DNA from 2 places in the Amycolatopsis sp. TRM77291 genome. Region 1 is predicted to be linked to the other one. Evidence: riboswitches for the same ligand, from Rfam matches in the RefSeq annotation. Region 1 holds a riboswitch; the other holds the start of a gene.
What was found. A riboswitch is a leader RNA that binds a small molecule or an ion and turns the genes downstream of it on or off. The one in region 1 is predicted to bind S-adenosylmethionine.
Positions count from the first base shown of each region.

Region 2: it holds a riboswitch for S-adenosylmethionine, as region 1 does, so the genes downstream of both, ACXIZN_RS03785 (aminotransferase class V-fold PLP-dependent enzyme) here and ACXIZN_RS39100 (methionine ABC transporter ATP-binding protein) in region 1, are expected to answer to the same signal.

Region 1 is NZ_JBSZHF010000001.1:8,320,157-8,327,063, reverse strand. It holds gene ACXIZN_RS39110 (ATP-binding cassette domain-containing protein) at 1-245, opposite strand, end outside; gene ACXIZN_RS39105 (4-(cytidine 5'-diphospho)-2-C-methyl-D-erythritol kinase) at 313-1,278, opposite strand; gene ACXIZN_RS39100 (methionine ABC transporter ATP-binding protein) at 1,399-2,409, opposite strand; SAM riboswitch class I at 2,622-2,712, opposite strand; gene rsmA (16S rRNA (adenine(1518)-N(6)/adenine(1519)-N(6))-dimethyltransferase RsmA) at 2,935-3,771, opposite strand; gene ACXIZN_RS39090 (GNAT family N-acetyltransferase) at 3,812-4,396, shown strand; gene ACXIZN_RS39085 (DUF222 domain-containing protein) at 4,543-5,550, shown strand; gene ACXIZN_RS39080 (transglycosylase family protein) at 5,609-6,907, opposite strand, start outside.
Region 2 is NZ_JBSZHF010000001.1:792,017-798,923, reverse strand. It holds gene ACXIZN_RS03810 (DUF885 domain-containing protein) at 1-88, opposite strand, end outside; gene ACXIZN_RS03805 (AsnC family protein) at 224-1,207, shown strand; gene ACXIZN_RS03800 (RluA family pseudouridine synthase) at 1,249-2,175, opposite strand; gene lspA (signal peptidase II) at 2,172-2,735, opposite strand; gene ACXIZN_RS03790 (hypothetical protein) at 2,760-3,365, opposite strand; gene ACXIZN_RS03785 (aminotransferase class V-fold PLP-dependent enzyme) at 3,385-4,740, opposite strand; SAM riboswitch class IV at 4,773-4,887, opposite strand; gene ACXIZN_RS03780 (M23 family metallopeptidase) at 5,016-5,699, opposite strand; gene ACXIZN_RS03775 (potassium/proton antiporter) at 5,831-6,907, opposite strand, start outside.

The DNA.
Region 1 (6,907 bases):
CTGCCGTCTGGAAGTTCGGTCCGCTGAGTGACCACGGCCATCCGCAGGCCCCGGACCTGACTGACACGTCCCGTGTCCGGCTCGCTGATCCCCGCGAGGACCTCCAGCAGCGTCGTCTTCCCGCCCCCGTTGAGACCGACGACACCGATACGCTGCCCCTCCGCCACACCGAGCGAAACACCGTCGAGCAGCGGGCGCACCCCGAAGGACTTGCTCACCGACTCCAGGTTGACCAAGTTGGCCATGCCTCAGCCGATCCTTTCCAAAAAGCTCGCACCACAACGAATTGGTCGATGTCCATTTCGGACACCCTTATGCGTGCACCCGAGGCGGCGACGGCCGCGGCGCGTCGTCCCCGCCGACCAGCCGGGCTCCGGGAACCGGCCCGTGCGCGACACGCACCGTGCGACAGACACCGGCGCCGGACAGTTCCGCGGCGACTTCGACGGCCGACTGGGCGTCCGCGCACAGAAAGGCGCAGGTCGGCCCGGACCCGGACACGGTGCCGGCGAGCGCACCCGCGTTGACTCCCGCCCGCAATGTGCGGCGCAGCCCCGGACGCAGTGAGACAGCGGCCGCCTGCAGGTCATTGCCGAGAAGCAGCGCCAATTGCCGCGGGTCGCCGGAGGCCAGCGCCTCCACCACCGGGGTGTGTGAGCCGATCCGCGGCGGGCTGCCCTCTTCACGCAACTTGTCCAGCTCGCCGAACACCCTCGGAGTCGAAAGCCCACGCTGGTCGAACGCCAAGACCCAATGGAAGGTGTGCCTCGACAAGACGGGCACCAGTTGCTCGCCTCGGCCGGTGCCCAGCGCTGTCCCGCCGTAAAGCGCGAAAGGAACATCACTACCGAGCTTCGCGGCGATACCCGCCAGTTCGTCCCGGGAAATGTCGAGCTTCCAAAGCGACGCGAGACCCACCAAGGTCGCGGCCGCGTCGGCACTGCCACCGGCCATCCCACCGGCGACCGGGATGCCTTTGCGCAGCACCACTCTCACTTTGGACTCGCCGTCCGCCTTGCCGACATGGGCCGCCAGCGCCTGCGCCGCCTTCCAGGCGAGGTTGTTGGCTCCTGTCGGCACGGAACCTTCACCTTCGCCGTAGACCTCGACGCCGGGGTCTTCGGTGACCGCGACGGTCACCTCGTCGGTCAGGGAAAGCGCCTGGAACACGGTCACCAGCTCGTGGTAACCGTCCGGGCGTACGTCACCGACCGACAGGTGCAGGTTGACCTTGGCGGGAACCCTGACGGTTACTGGGGGCGGTACGACGGCGAGCACGCCTCAAGCCTACGTGGCCGCTCCACTTGCGCTGCCACCAGGAGAAAGAGAACGGAGAGGGCAGACGCGAACGGACCGCCCCGGACGCAGTTCGTCCTGAGCGGCCCGTTCGGAGAGAAATCAGGCGGCGACACCCTGCGGCCCGCGGACCGGGTGGGTCACGTGGCCGCCACGTTCGGCGATCCAGGCGAGCGCGGCGTCCGCGCGCTCACCGCGCACCCCGAGGCGGAACCGGCCGACCGGAGTGTCTCCGATCCGGGTCAGGCCGCCCCCGATGGTGGCGAGCTCGACATCGAAGCGACCGGCGGCCTCCGGCAGCAGCGCACCGACCGAGGCGAAGCCGACGAGCACGACGTCCACCGCGCGGTCGTACTTCGAGGCCTGCGCCCGCCCGGTTTCGATCGCGGGAAGCAGCGCCTGCGCGGTCCGGCTGTTCGGGTCCGAGATCAGGTCGAGCACGGTTCCGCGTTCGATGACCGCACCGGCCTCCAGCACCGCGACGTCGTCGCAGACACGGCGGACCACACCCGCGTCGGGCGTGGTGAGCAGCACCGTGACGCCGAGCTCGGCGCGTGCACGGTCGAGCACGGTCAGGACCGCGCCGGACTCCTCGGGCTGCACGCCCGCCGTCGGGTCGTCGGCCAGGAGCACGGACGGTCCGGCGGCCAGTGCCTTAGCGATGGCCACCCGGCGCAGCTGGCCCTCGGACAGGTCACCCGGTCGCTGCCCAGCACGGGGGGTGAGCCCGACCAGGTCGAGCAGGTTGCCGACCCGGTTGCGGCGCTGCGGCCCGTCGAGGCCGAGCTGTTCGAGCGGCGAAGCGATGTTGCCGGCGATAGTGCGCTCGGCGAGCAACTCCGGCTTGGTGCTCACGACTCCGACCTGGCGCCGGATTTCGCGGAGACGACGTCCGTCGAGGGTCCCGGTGTTGAGGCCGTCGAGACGGACGACGCCGCGGTCGGGACGCTCCTGGAGACCGATGCAACGAGCGAGGGTCGATTTGCCGGAGCCCGCCGGACCGACGACTCCGAACAGCGAGCCAGCTTGGATGTCCACGCTCACATCGCGCAGTGCGACGACGGGATTTCCGTTGAGGGGAAAGGACTTGGACAGGTTTTCGACAGTGATCACGAAAGGCTCCATGCAAATGGGGCGCTGCTTCTTTCGAGCGCGCCAACCGTCACCGAGTGACCGTCCGGGAAACGGACGGATTCAGAGGTAAGGGAAAGAACTCAGGCAGTAACGGTGGAGCGTCGACACGCACTTACCGTGCGGCGACCTTCATCGACGACACGTCGCCTGGTCAGCAGGAGCGGGTGGGTGACCCTGTTCATTAGGCACAGCCTCCATCGGTCCTGGCTGTAGCACCTGCCCTGTGGAGGGTGGTTGCTGCGACTTCGGCGAGCCAGGTCTCTCAGTCGCTCGGGATGGCTCACTGAGTAAAACCGATCCCACTGGATGAAAGCAAGCGCGTAGGCGCAGATCACACGTCTGGTCGCGTCCATCATACAGGATGGGCTGCCCATATTATGGGACGCCGACAGGCGTATCCGGTCTGCGGCAGGCACGCTGCCTGCTAAGACAAGGTTCGCCCGCGCCGGATCGAGAGGAGGAACCACGCAGTCGCGCGGCCCCGGTCACACCTGCGCCAGGTGGTCAGCCGGCAGCCGCGGCGATCCGGGCGAACTGATGGACGTCCAGCTGCTCTCCGCGGGTTTTCGGGTCGATACCCGCCTTTTCGAGCAGTTCCCCCGCGCGTTCGGCGGAACCGGCCCACGACGCCAACGCGGCCCGCAAGGTCTTCCGCCGTTGCGAGAAGGCGGCATCGACGACCGCGAACAGCCGCTCTCGTTCCACGGATGCCACCACGTCGCCTCGTTCGAACGCGACCAAGGCGGAGTCGACGTTCGGAACAGGCCAGAACACCGCCCGGGGCACCGCGGCGACCTTGCGCGTCTTCCCGTACCAGGCGAGTTTGACGCTGGGCACACCGTAAGTCCGGCTTCCCGGACCCGCCGCCATCCTGTCCGCGACCTCGGTCTGGACCATTACGAGACCGCTGGTCAGCGACGGCAGTTCGGCGAGCAGGTGGAGCACGACGGGAACGGCGACGTTGTACGGCAAGTTCGCGACGAGCGCCGTCGGCCGTGCGGGCAGATCGTCCGCGGTGATCCGCAACGCGTCCGCGCCGACGACCGTCAGCCTTTCGGCCCCGCCTCGCTCGGCCACGGTGCTCGGCAGCCGTCCCGCCAGCACGGGATCGATTTCGACCGCGACGACCTCGGCGCCGGTCGCGAGCAGTCCGAGTGTCAGCGAGCCGAGGCCCGGCCCGACCTCCAGGACGACGTCCCCTTCGCCGATCCCCGAGAGGTCGACGATGCGGCGCACCGTGTTGGGATCGTGCACGAAGTTCTGGCCGAGCTTCTTGGTCGGACGTACGTCCAGCTCGGCCGCCAGCGCCCTGATTTCCGCAGGACCGAGCAGTTCAGTCACCCGACGATCGTAACCAGGCCCGGTAAGCCACGATTGGCCGGTGGACGACGTCGTACTCGATGGTGAAAAAGTCCGGCTGCGCGACTGGCGCCCTTCCGACCTCGGGCCGCTCCTCGACCTACTCGATCCCGCGCGGCCCTGGCACGAAACGAACGGACCCTATTTCGGCACCCCGACCACGGCCGCCGTCGAATCCACGGCGCGCGAACTCACCACGATCAAGGCCGAGCCGCCCGATCCCCGCACCAGCCTCGCCGTATGCGACCTGAGCGACGGAAGATTGATCGGCCGGGTCAGCTGGTATTGGGAAAGCAGGGAGACCGACTGGCGGCGGATGGGGCTGGTCATCTACGACGACCGGTTTTGGGGCGGCGGGTTCGGCACCCAGGCCTTGCGCATGTGGACGACCTACTTGTTCTCCCGCACCGACACGCTCCGCCTGGACTTCGCCACGTTCTCGGGGAACCCGGGGATGATCGCCGTCGGGCGGCGGCTCGGGTTCGTCGAAGAAGGCCGGTTCCGGCGCGCCCGGCGCTGGTCCGGCGGCGTCCATGACGCCGTCGTCTACGGGGTGCTCCGCGAGGAGTGGGACCGGAGGCATCGCTCGGGCATGGGTCCGGCCTGATCCGACCCCACCATCCGGATGGCTTTTCCCAAGCGACACGTATCCCACTCAAGGGTGATCGGCCCAGGTCGGCGCAGCCGGAGCGTGATGATCATCCACCCGATCGATACCGTGCATTCGTTCGAATCTGCCTCGACAATCGAGGGATGACCAGCACAAACATTCCCAAGGCCTTCCCGCTCAACCTGCCGGAAGGCGACGCCGAACTGCTTCTCGACGAGTTGCGGACTCGGCTACGCGAAGGGCGACGTCTTGTCGCCGAGGTCGGCCAGATCCTGGCCGAGATCGAGTCACGTGGTGTCCGGGACCTCTACGGGTACAACTCGATCGCCGTCTTCTACGAACATGTGGCCCGGGTGCCTCGGGCAGAGGCTCAAAGAGTGACCGGCAGAGCGCTGGCGCTCAATTCGAGACGGGCGCGCGACGGCACGTCGATCGACCCCGTCGCGCCCCTGACCGGCACCGCGGCCACCACCGGCGCGTTGGCCGAGGCCAGTATCGACCGGATCGTCACGGTTATGAAGAAGCTGCCCGAGCACGTCACGGCGAGCGCACGGCTCGAGGCCGAGAAGGGCTTGGTCGAGCTCGCCGGCGTCGCGAGACCGCGCGACGTCACGGTCGCGGGCACGGATCTGCTCGCAGAACACGACCCGGATGGAAAACCCAAAGACGACCCCGCTCCGCAAAGGCGGCGGAGCGAGTTCTGGTTGCGCCAGAAACGAACCGGCCGCTGGGACATGCGCGGCGACCTCGATGCCGAGACGGGCGCCCGCCTGAACGCGCTCCTGGTGCCGCGGGCCTATCCGGCCCCCGACAAGAAAGCCGACGACCGTTCGCCGGCAGAGCGACGCGGCGACGCGTTCGCGGAGATCGTCGAACTCGCGGAAAGCGACCCGGACATCCCCGTGCCCCGGCAGAGCTCGGAACGGGTCAGCGAGCAGCCTCCGGCTGCCGAGCCGGCCACGGAGCCCGCAAACCGTCCCCAGCCCGTCCAGACGCCGCCTCAGGGCCCTCAAAGCCCGCCCCGCGGCGGTGGCGCGCTTCGACAACCGACCAGGAACGTGGCCCACATACGGACTGCGCGCTGGTGGGCGAGATTCTCCAGACCGAGAGCCGGGAACCCGGCTCAGCCACCCAAGCCCCTAACGGCCTGAAGGCCACCTTGCGGGCGAACCCACACGATGACCTTCAGGAAAGGAGAACGGACTGGCGTCAGGCCTTCTTGCCACAGTGCGGCCAAGCGCCGTAGCCGCCACGGTCCTCGCGGACCTTCTCGGCGACAGCGATCTGCTGGGCCTTGCTGGCCTGGTGCGGGTACGCGGCGTACTGGTCGCCGCCGTAGGCGTCCCAGGTGCTCTTGTTGAACTGCAGGCCACCGTAGTAGCCGTTGCCGGTGTTGGCGGACCAGTTCCCGGTCGACTCGCACTGCGCGATGCGGTCCCAGGCGCCGGCGTCCCCGATGACCGGGTCGGCGGGCTTCTTGGTACCGACCTTGACGATCTTGGGCTTGGCCTCGGTGATGACCTCTTCCGAGACCTTCTCGCGGCCGACCTCTTTGCCGTTGCGCTTGGTGACCTTGTAGGTCACGGTCTTCTGGCCCGGGGTGCCCGGGTCCTCGACCTTGGTCTTGCCCTTTTCGAGGTTCGGGTCGTCGACCTTCTGTTCGGGCGGCGCGATTTCCTCGTCCTGCTTGACCATGGTGACGCCGGTCCGGCTGATGTGGACCTCGGCGCCGTCGACCAGCTTGACGTCGAGACCGCCGACGGCCTCGTCGTCCGGGCCGAGGGTCATCCGGAGCTCACCGAGGAATTCCTTGGTGGTGACGGAGTTGGTCTGGACCTTGCGCGGTTCGTTCGCGCCGTCGTAGACCGTGACGTTCTTGAGGGTCTTGACCTCGACGGTGGCGCCTTCGAGGGGCAGCTCGCCGTTCTGCGGGAGCGAAGTCCAGGTACCGGCCTTCGCGAGGTCGGCACGACCGAGCTGGTTCAGCGCTTCGCCGAGGTTGGTCGCGCGGACCCAGGATTCCTGCTGCGGGGCGCCGTCGACGATCAGGTTCAGCTTGCGGCCGCGCTCCAGCTTGATGACGCCGCCGTCGCCCACCTCGGCCTGAGGCGAGGGCGAGAGCGAGTCGTGGGCGCCGACGGAGAGGCCGGCGTCTTCGAGGACCTCGCCGACGGTGTCGCCGAAGCTGTGGACGGTCTGCTGCTTGCCGTCGACGTCGAGCGTGACGCTCTTGTTCATCGCCATCGCGGCCGCGCCGCCACCACCGAGGGTGAGCAGCACCGCCATGACGGTTCCCTTGAGGAAACGCTTCTTCCAGACCCGGGTCGAGTTCGCGATGACCTCGTCCTTGGTCGCGGCCTTCATCGGCGCGCCCGCGGTGCGGTCTTCGGCCAGCTCGTCCGGGATGACGATCGGCGGGAGCATGGTGGTCTCGGCGCTGATGAGGCGGATCAGCTCGTCGACGTCGACGTCGATCTCGGCCATCAGCATGTCGGCGTCGGGGCCGAG
Region 2 (6,907 bases), 7.5 Mb from region 1:
GACGGAAGCCCTGCAAGGCGGGCATGACCGGCTCGGCGTCGAAGAGGGCTTCGACGAACTCGTCGGCGAGGGCGGAGACTTCGCTCATGTTTTCTTTCCCCAGAGGTCGATGGAGGCGGTGTCCCGACCCTAATGGAGACCGCGTACTACCGAAGCCGGGTTTTGCCGCGCTCGGGCGGCCTCTCCCCGCGGCGCCGAGGGCGAGACGGTAGCGTTCCCGGACGTGGCCGTGACCGATCCCGTGGACATCCGCCTGCTCGCCGCCCTCGCGGACCTGGGCAAGGCGGCCGTACACGAACTCGCGGCCAAGGTCGGGATGGACCCGCGCGAGGTCGCGTACCGCCTGGTCGCCCTGTCCGGCAGCGGGTTGCCGCTGCTCGTGGGCGTGGAGAGCGATCCGAACGGGCTGCGGGCCGCCATCGCGAGCGCACCGCCTTCATGGGCCCAGCAGCCCCAGCAACCTCCGCAGCCTCAGCGTCCGCCGGGGCATTCGGGCCCGCACAACGTCCAGGGCACCCCCTCCGGGCCGTACAACGTCCAAGGGACGCCGTCGGGCGCGTACAACGTGCACGGCACACCGTCGGGCCGCTACCCCGGCCCGCCGTCGGCCCCGGTGCGCCAGCCGATGGCGCCGCCTCCACGGCCGCCCGCCCCGCCGCAGCAGCAGTTCGCGCCACCCCCGATGGCGCCCGCCGACCCGGTGATGAGCACCTGGGGCGTCCCCCAGACCGCTTCCTGGGCGCGCGGCGACGAACAGCAGGTCACGCCGCAGCCCGCCCCGGAGGGCAAGAAGGGCCGGACCGGCGACGTGATGGAGACCCAGGGCCTGGAGGGCGAGCAGCTCACCGTCCAGCTGCTCGAGGTCCAGGACCCGGCGGACTACCTGTTCAGCGCCGCGGGGTACTCGCTGGAAGCCGGGGAACGGTCGGTCGTGGTGCACACCGAGATCACCAACCGCGGGAACATCCCGTTCGTGTCGCTCCCGGACAACTACCTCGAACTGCTCACCGCGGACGGCAAGCCGATCGCGAAGGCGCCTGTCTCGCTGACGTCGCGTCCGCCGCACAAGATCGGCGTCCGGCCCGGGGAGACCCTGGGCGGGCACACCGTCTACGTGCTGCCGGACTCGACCCGCGTGGTCGCCGTGCGCTGGTCGCCGCGGCCCGAGCCGGACGAGCGCACGCTGACCTGGTCGATCGAGGACTGACGCGCCCGTTTCGCATTCAGAGGACTGAATGCGGGCAGCGACTAGTTCTCGTCCTGCAGGATCCGCAGCGCGTTGGCCAGGTCGTCCGGGTACTCCGACTCGAACTCGACCCAGCGCCCGTCGGACGGGTGGGCGAAGCCGAGCGTCTTCGCGTGCAGCCACTGCCGCGAGAGGCCGAGCTTGCGCGCCAGCACCGGGTCGGCGCCGTAGGTCAGGTCACCGACGCACGGATGCTTGAGCGCCGAGAAGTGCACCCGGATCTGGTGCGTGCGGCCGGTCTCCAGCTTGATCTGGGCCAGCGACGCGGCGCGGAAGGCCTCGACGACCTCGTAGTGCGTGACGCTGGGCCGCCCGCCCTGGACGACGGCGAACTTGTAGTCGTGCCGGGGGTGCCGGTCGATCGGCGCGTCGATGGTGCCGCGTGTCGGATCCGGGTGGCCCTGGACGATGGCGTGGTAGCCCTTGTCGACGGTGCGTTCCTTGAACGCGCGCTTCAACACGGTGTACGCGTGCTCGCTCTTCGCCACGACCATCACGCCGGTGGTGCCGGCGTCCAGCCGGTGCACGACGCCCTGACGCTCGGCGGCGCCCGAGGTCGCGATGCGCAGCCCGGCGGCGGCGAGCCCGCCGACGACGGTCGGCCCGGTCCAGCCGGGGCTCGGGTGCACGGCGACGCCGACCGGCTTCGAGATCACCACGATGTCGTCGTCGTCATGCAGGATCTTCATGCCTTCGACGGGTTCCGCGACGACCTCGATGGCCGACGCGGGATCGGGCAGCGTCACTTCGAGCAGTCCGCCTGCGGTCAGCCGGTCCGATTTCCCGGCGGGCCTGCCATCGAGGAGGATCTCGCCGGATTCGGCCAGCTCCGCCACGACGGTGCGGGAAAGCCCCAGCAGTTTCGCCAGCCCCGCGTCGACGCGCATACCGTCGAGCCCGTCGGGAACGGGCAACATCCGCGCGCTCATTCGCTCGCCGCTTTCTTCTTGTCCTTGGTGGATGTTCCGTCGTAGTCCTTGCCCAGCAAGGAAAGGATCACGATGAGCACGCCGCCGACGCAGATCGCGGAGTCGGCGACGTTGAAGATCGCCCAGCCCTGCCCGTTCGGCGCGAACGCGGAGATCATGTCGACCACGTGCCCCTGCAGCGGCCCGGGCGCACGGAAGATCCGGTCGGTCAGGTTGCCGAGCGCGCCCGCCAGCACCAGGCCGAGGCCGATCGCCCAGCCGGTCGAGCGCAGCCGCCTGGCCAGCCAGACGATGGCGATCACGACGGCGATCGCGACCAGCGCGAGCACCCAGGTCAGCCCGGTGGCCATCGAGAAGGCGGCGCCGGGGTTGCGCACCAGCTGGAAGTACACGAGCCCGCCGAGGAACTCGACCGGCTGCTTGCCCTCCAGCGTGGACACGGCGATCTGCTTCGTGAGGAGGTCGATCCCCCACAGCACCGCGGCGACGGCGAACACCACGGCGACGCGCTTCTTGGGCAGCGGGGGCGACGGTGGCGCCGTTTCGGGCTCAGTACTCACCGCCCCATTGTCCACTGAGCGTGTTCAGGACTCCCCGGCGGCCGTCTTCGGCCTGCTCAGCAGGGCCGCGAACGCCCCGGCGAGCACGACCAGCGACGAAAGCACGAGCGCGAGCTGTCCTTGGGCGAGCACGACCGCGCAGAGCACGAACGCCGCGGCCACGACGAGCACCAGCACACTGCGCTCCAGCCACGCGAGCCCCGCCAGGCCGAGTGTCAACAGGATCGCGCTCCGGGTGTCGCCGTCGAGATCGAATTCCCAGTAGCCGACCAGATCCGCCAGCACGATGGCGACCAGCCCGCCGAGCGCGATCGCGGCGACCTTCCACCAGCGCATGGTCCTCGTCCGGAAGGCGTAGAACAGCACCGTGCCGAGGTAGACCGCGAGGACGGCGAACAGCCAGCCGTCGTTCCGGCCGGCGATGTCGAACGACGCGTCCAGCGAGGCCACGTTCGCGCGGCTCATCTCGACCCCGTACAAGCTCACGTATCCGAAGGACTGCCGCTCGCCCCAAGTGGGCGCGTAGGCGAACCATCCCCCGGACCACATCCCGCCGAAAGCCACCACCAGCAACTGGGCGAAACCCAGCAACGCCAGCGGAAACCAGTAACGCGGTCGCTCGTTCCCCATACGGGGTGAGGGTAGTGGGTCAGGCGCAGAACGGGGGAAGCTCCCGCGGATCGTTCTCCGGCACCCAGCGGCCCTCCGGCTTCTCGTACCGCCAGCGCGCGCCGCGGGCGACGATCTGGCGCAGCGCCAGGACGATCCGGTCCACGTGCTCGGTGGTGCTGCCGATGCCGAGGCTGACCCGCACGGCCTGCTGCCCCGTCGAGCCGGCCACGGCGATCAGCCGCTTCGTCGCCACGTGCGCGCAGAACGCGCCGTCCCGCACGCCGATCCCGTACTCCGCCGAAAGGACCGCGGCGAGCCAGCCCGGGTCGAAGCCGTCGACGACGAAGCTGAGCGTGCCGACCCGGTCGACCGGCGCGTCGAACAGCCGCAATTCGGCGAATCCGGGGATGGCGGCGAGACCGCGGCGCAGACGCGCCAGCAGTTCCTCCTCGTGGGCGACGATCCCGTCCCAGTTCGCGGCCAGGGTCTCGCAGGCGACGCCGAGCGCGTAGACGCCGACAGTGTTGGGGGAACCTGCTTCGTGCCGCTCGGGACCGGAGTTCCAGACCACGCCGAGGTTTCCGGAGTCACGGTTGACGAGCTTCGTCGCGCCACCGCCGGCGAGGTACGGCTGGGCCGCGCGCAGCCAGTCGGCGCGGCCGATCAGCGCGCCGGCACCGAAAGGCGCGTACAGCTTGTGCCCCGACAGCGCGACGTAGTCGACGTCCAGTTCGCGCACCGAGATCTTCCGGTGCGGCGCGAGCTGTGCCGCGTCGAGCGCGATCCGGGCGCCGTGTCGCCGTGCGACGGCCGCGATCTCCTTGACCGGCAACAGTTCCCCGGTCACGTTGGACGCGCCGGTGAGCACCACCAGCCGCGGCCCCTGCGGGCAGCCCGAGAGCGCTTCGTCCACAGCGGACACCGCGGCGAGCCGGGTCCGCGGGGTTTCGATCCGGCGGACGTTCGGTCCCTTCCACGGCAGCAGCGCGGCGTGGTGTTCGGTGTCGAACACGACGACCGAGGTGTGTTTCGGCAGGCTGCGCGCGAGAAGGTTGAAGGAATCGGTGGTGTTGCGGGTGAACACGACGGTGTCGGTCGACCGCGCGTCGACGAAGTCACGCAGGATTCCGCGCGTGCGCTCGTAAAGCTTGGTCGAAACCTGCGAAGCGAACCCGGCGCCGCGGTGCACGCTGGCGTACCAGGGCAGGAATTCGTCGACCGCGGACCGCACCTTGTCCAGACAGGGAGCGCTCGCCGCGTGATCGAGGTTGGCGTAGGCGATGTCGCCGCCGGTGACCAGCGGAACCCGCAGATCGGCGCACGCGACCGCCGGGATCTGGTGCGTGGCAACGACTTCAGCGGGGGCGTTCGTGCGTTCGAGAGCGAGGGTCATCGTCATCCTCCGGGCCAGGGGACCCGGCGAGGATCCCGCGCTTGCCCGCCGCACCTCGCGACGAGCCAGGTCCTCACCCGGGGCACCCCACCGCGGAAGGAGGGTTGCCGGTCAGCTAGCCGGGGCTTGACGCTGACACTCGTGACCTACGGACGAAGTTAGCGGATGGGCGGGCGATCGAGCCAGCCCTCGTCCGCATCTTGAGACGCCGCTCACGTGTTCCGCAAGCGGGAAGAACCGTTGCCCGGCGCCGCGCCGCGCCGGGCAACGGCAGGTCAGGCCCGGAATCGGCCGGGCAGCGGGACGGTCGAGCGGGAGGAGACCTCGGTCGCGGTGCCGGAGTACTGATCGGTGCCCGCGGTGAACTGCCAGCCGCCGAAGGTCTTGCCGTCGACGGCTTCGCCGTAGGCGTCGGCGACCTTGGTCGAGACCTCGTCGTAGGACAGGCCGTCCCAGTTGCCCGCGCCGACCCCGAAGTCGCGCGAGTCGCCGCCCTGCGCGGCGGCCGCGGGCAGGGTCCACAGGGTGAAGTGCACGTGGGCGCCGGTGCTGCGGCCACCACAGGGCAGCGCGTTGCCGGTCCGGCCGAGAGCGTCGCCCGGGGCGACCTTCTGGCCGTCGGTGACCGAAATGCCCTCCAGGTGGTAGTACCCGGTTCGCCAGCCGCCGTCGTGGTCGACGGTCACCCAGTCGCCGCCGGAGCAGTGCTGGATCCGGACCGTGCCGGCCAGCGGGGCGCGAACGGTCTTGTCACCCGGGCTGAAGTCGATGGCGTTCTTCACCCCGGACGTGCCGTTGTTCGAGTGGATCCCCGCCGAGTAGACCGACTGGCCAGTGTCGAAGGGCAGCCCGAAGGCGGGAAAAGCGCCGGCCGCAGTAGCCGTCGGGGCGGAGAGAACCACTCCGACGAGTGCCACAGTGGCCCCCAGACCAGCGAACCGCACAGGAAGCTTCGTCACCTTGCGTACTCCTTACCCCGTGACACTCACCCATTCGATGGAGTCGATTGCGGGGAAAGTAATCCAAAAGGAGTACAAATGGGAAGAAGTTTCTGAGATCAACCGACGAACAGCTGGTGCCGGTTCGTGACCTACTGGCCGGATTCGCCCTTCCACCTGGCGAGGCGGCCCGCGCGGTCGACGGCCCGCAGGCGTCGTTCGGCCGCGTCACGGGCTTCGGCGGTGGTCACGACGAGTAACTGGTCGCGCTCCTGGAGCCGGGTGTTCTTGTTCGGCGTGAAGCCGGAGCCGTCGCGGACGAGGAGGCTGATCGTCGCCCCCACCGGCAGGCGCAGCTCGGCCAGGTACACGCCGTGCATCTTCGATCCCGTGTGGATCCGGACCTGCAGGAGTTCCGCGCCCATCTCGTCGAGCGGCGCGGAGTCGACGTCGATCTCGTGCGCCTCGGCGTGCTGGGCCAGCCCGAGGATTCTCGCGAGCGGGGTCAGCGTGGCCCCTTGGAGCAGCGTCAGCACGATGACCAGCACGAACACCGCGTCGACCAGCTCCTGAGCACCCGGCACCCCGGACGACAGCGGGATCAGCGCGAGCACGATCGGGACCGCCCCGCGCAGCCCGGCCCAGGACAGGAACACCTGTTCTCGCCAGGGGATCTTGAACGGCAGCGCCGACAGCAGCACCGACAGCGGGCGGGCGAGCAGCAGCACGACCGCGCCCGCGACCAGGCCCTGGACCAGGCTTTCGAAGATCCTGCTCGGCGAGGCGAACAGGCCGAGCAACACGAACAGGCCGATCTGCGCGAGCCAGCCGAGCCCCTCGGCGAAGGACAGCGTGTCCGACCGGTGCGGCAGCTTCGAGTTCCCCAGCACCAGGGCCGCGACGTAGGTGGCGAGCAGGCCCGACGCGTGGGCGAGCTGCCCGCTCGAATACGCCACGACGCACACCGCGACCGTGGCCAGCGGGTACAGACCGGTGGCGGGAAGCGCCGCCCGGCGCAGCGCGAACGCCCCGCCCCAGCCGAAGGCGAGGCCGATCACCAGCCCGGCGGCGAGTTCGTAGACCACCAGCAGCGGCAGCGACCAGTCGATGGTCGTGCCCTCGGCGAGGACGACGACGGCGATGTAGGCCGGGGCGTCGTTGATGCCTGACTCGATCTCCAGCGCGCCGACGAGCCGCTTGCCGATCCCCGCGGATCTCAGCACCGAGAA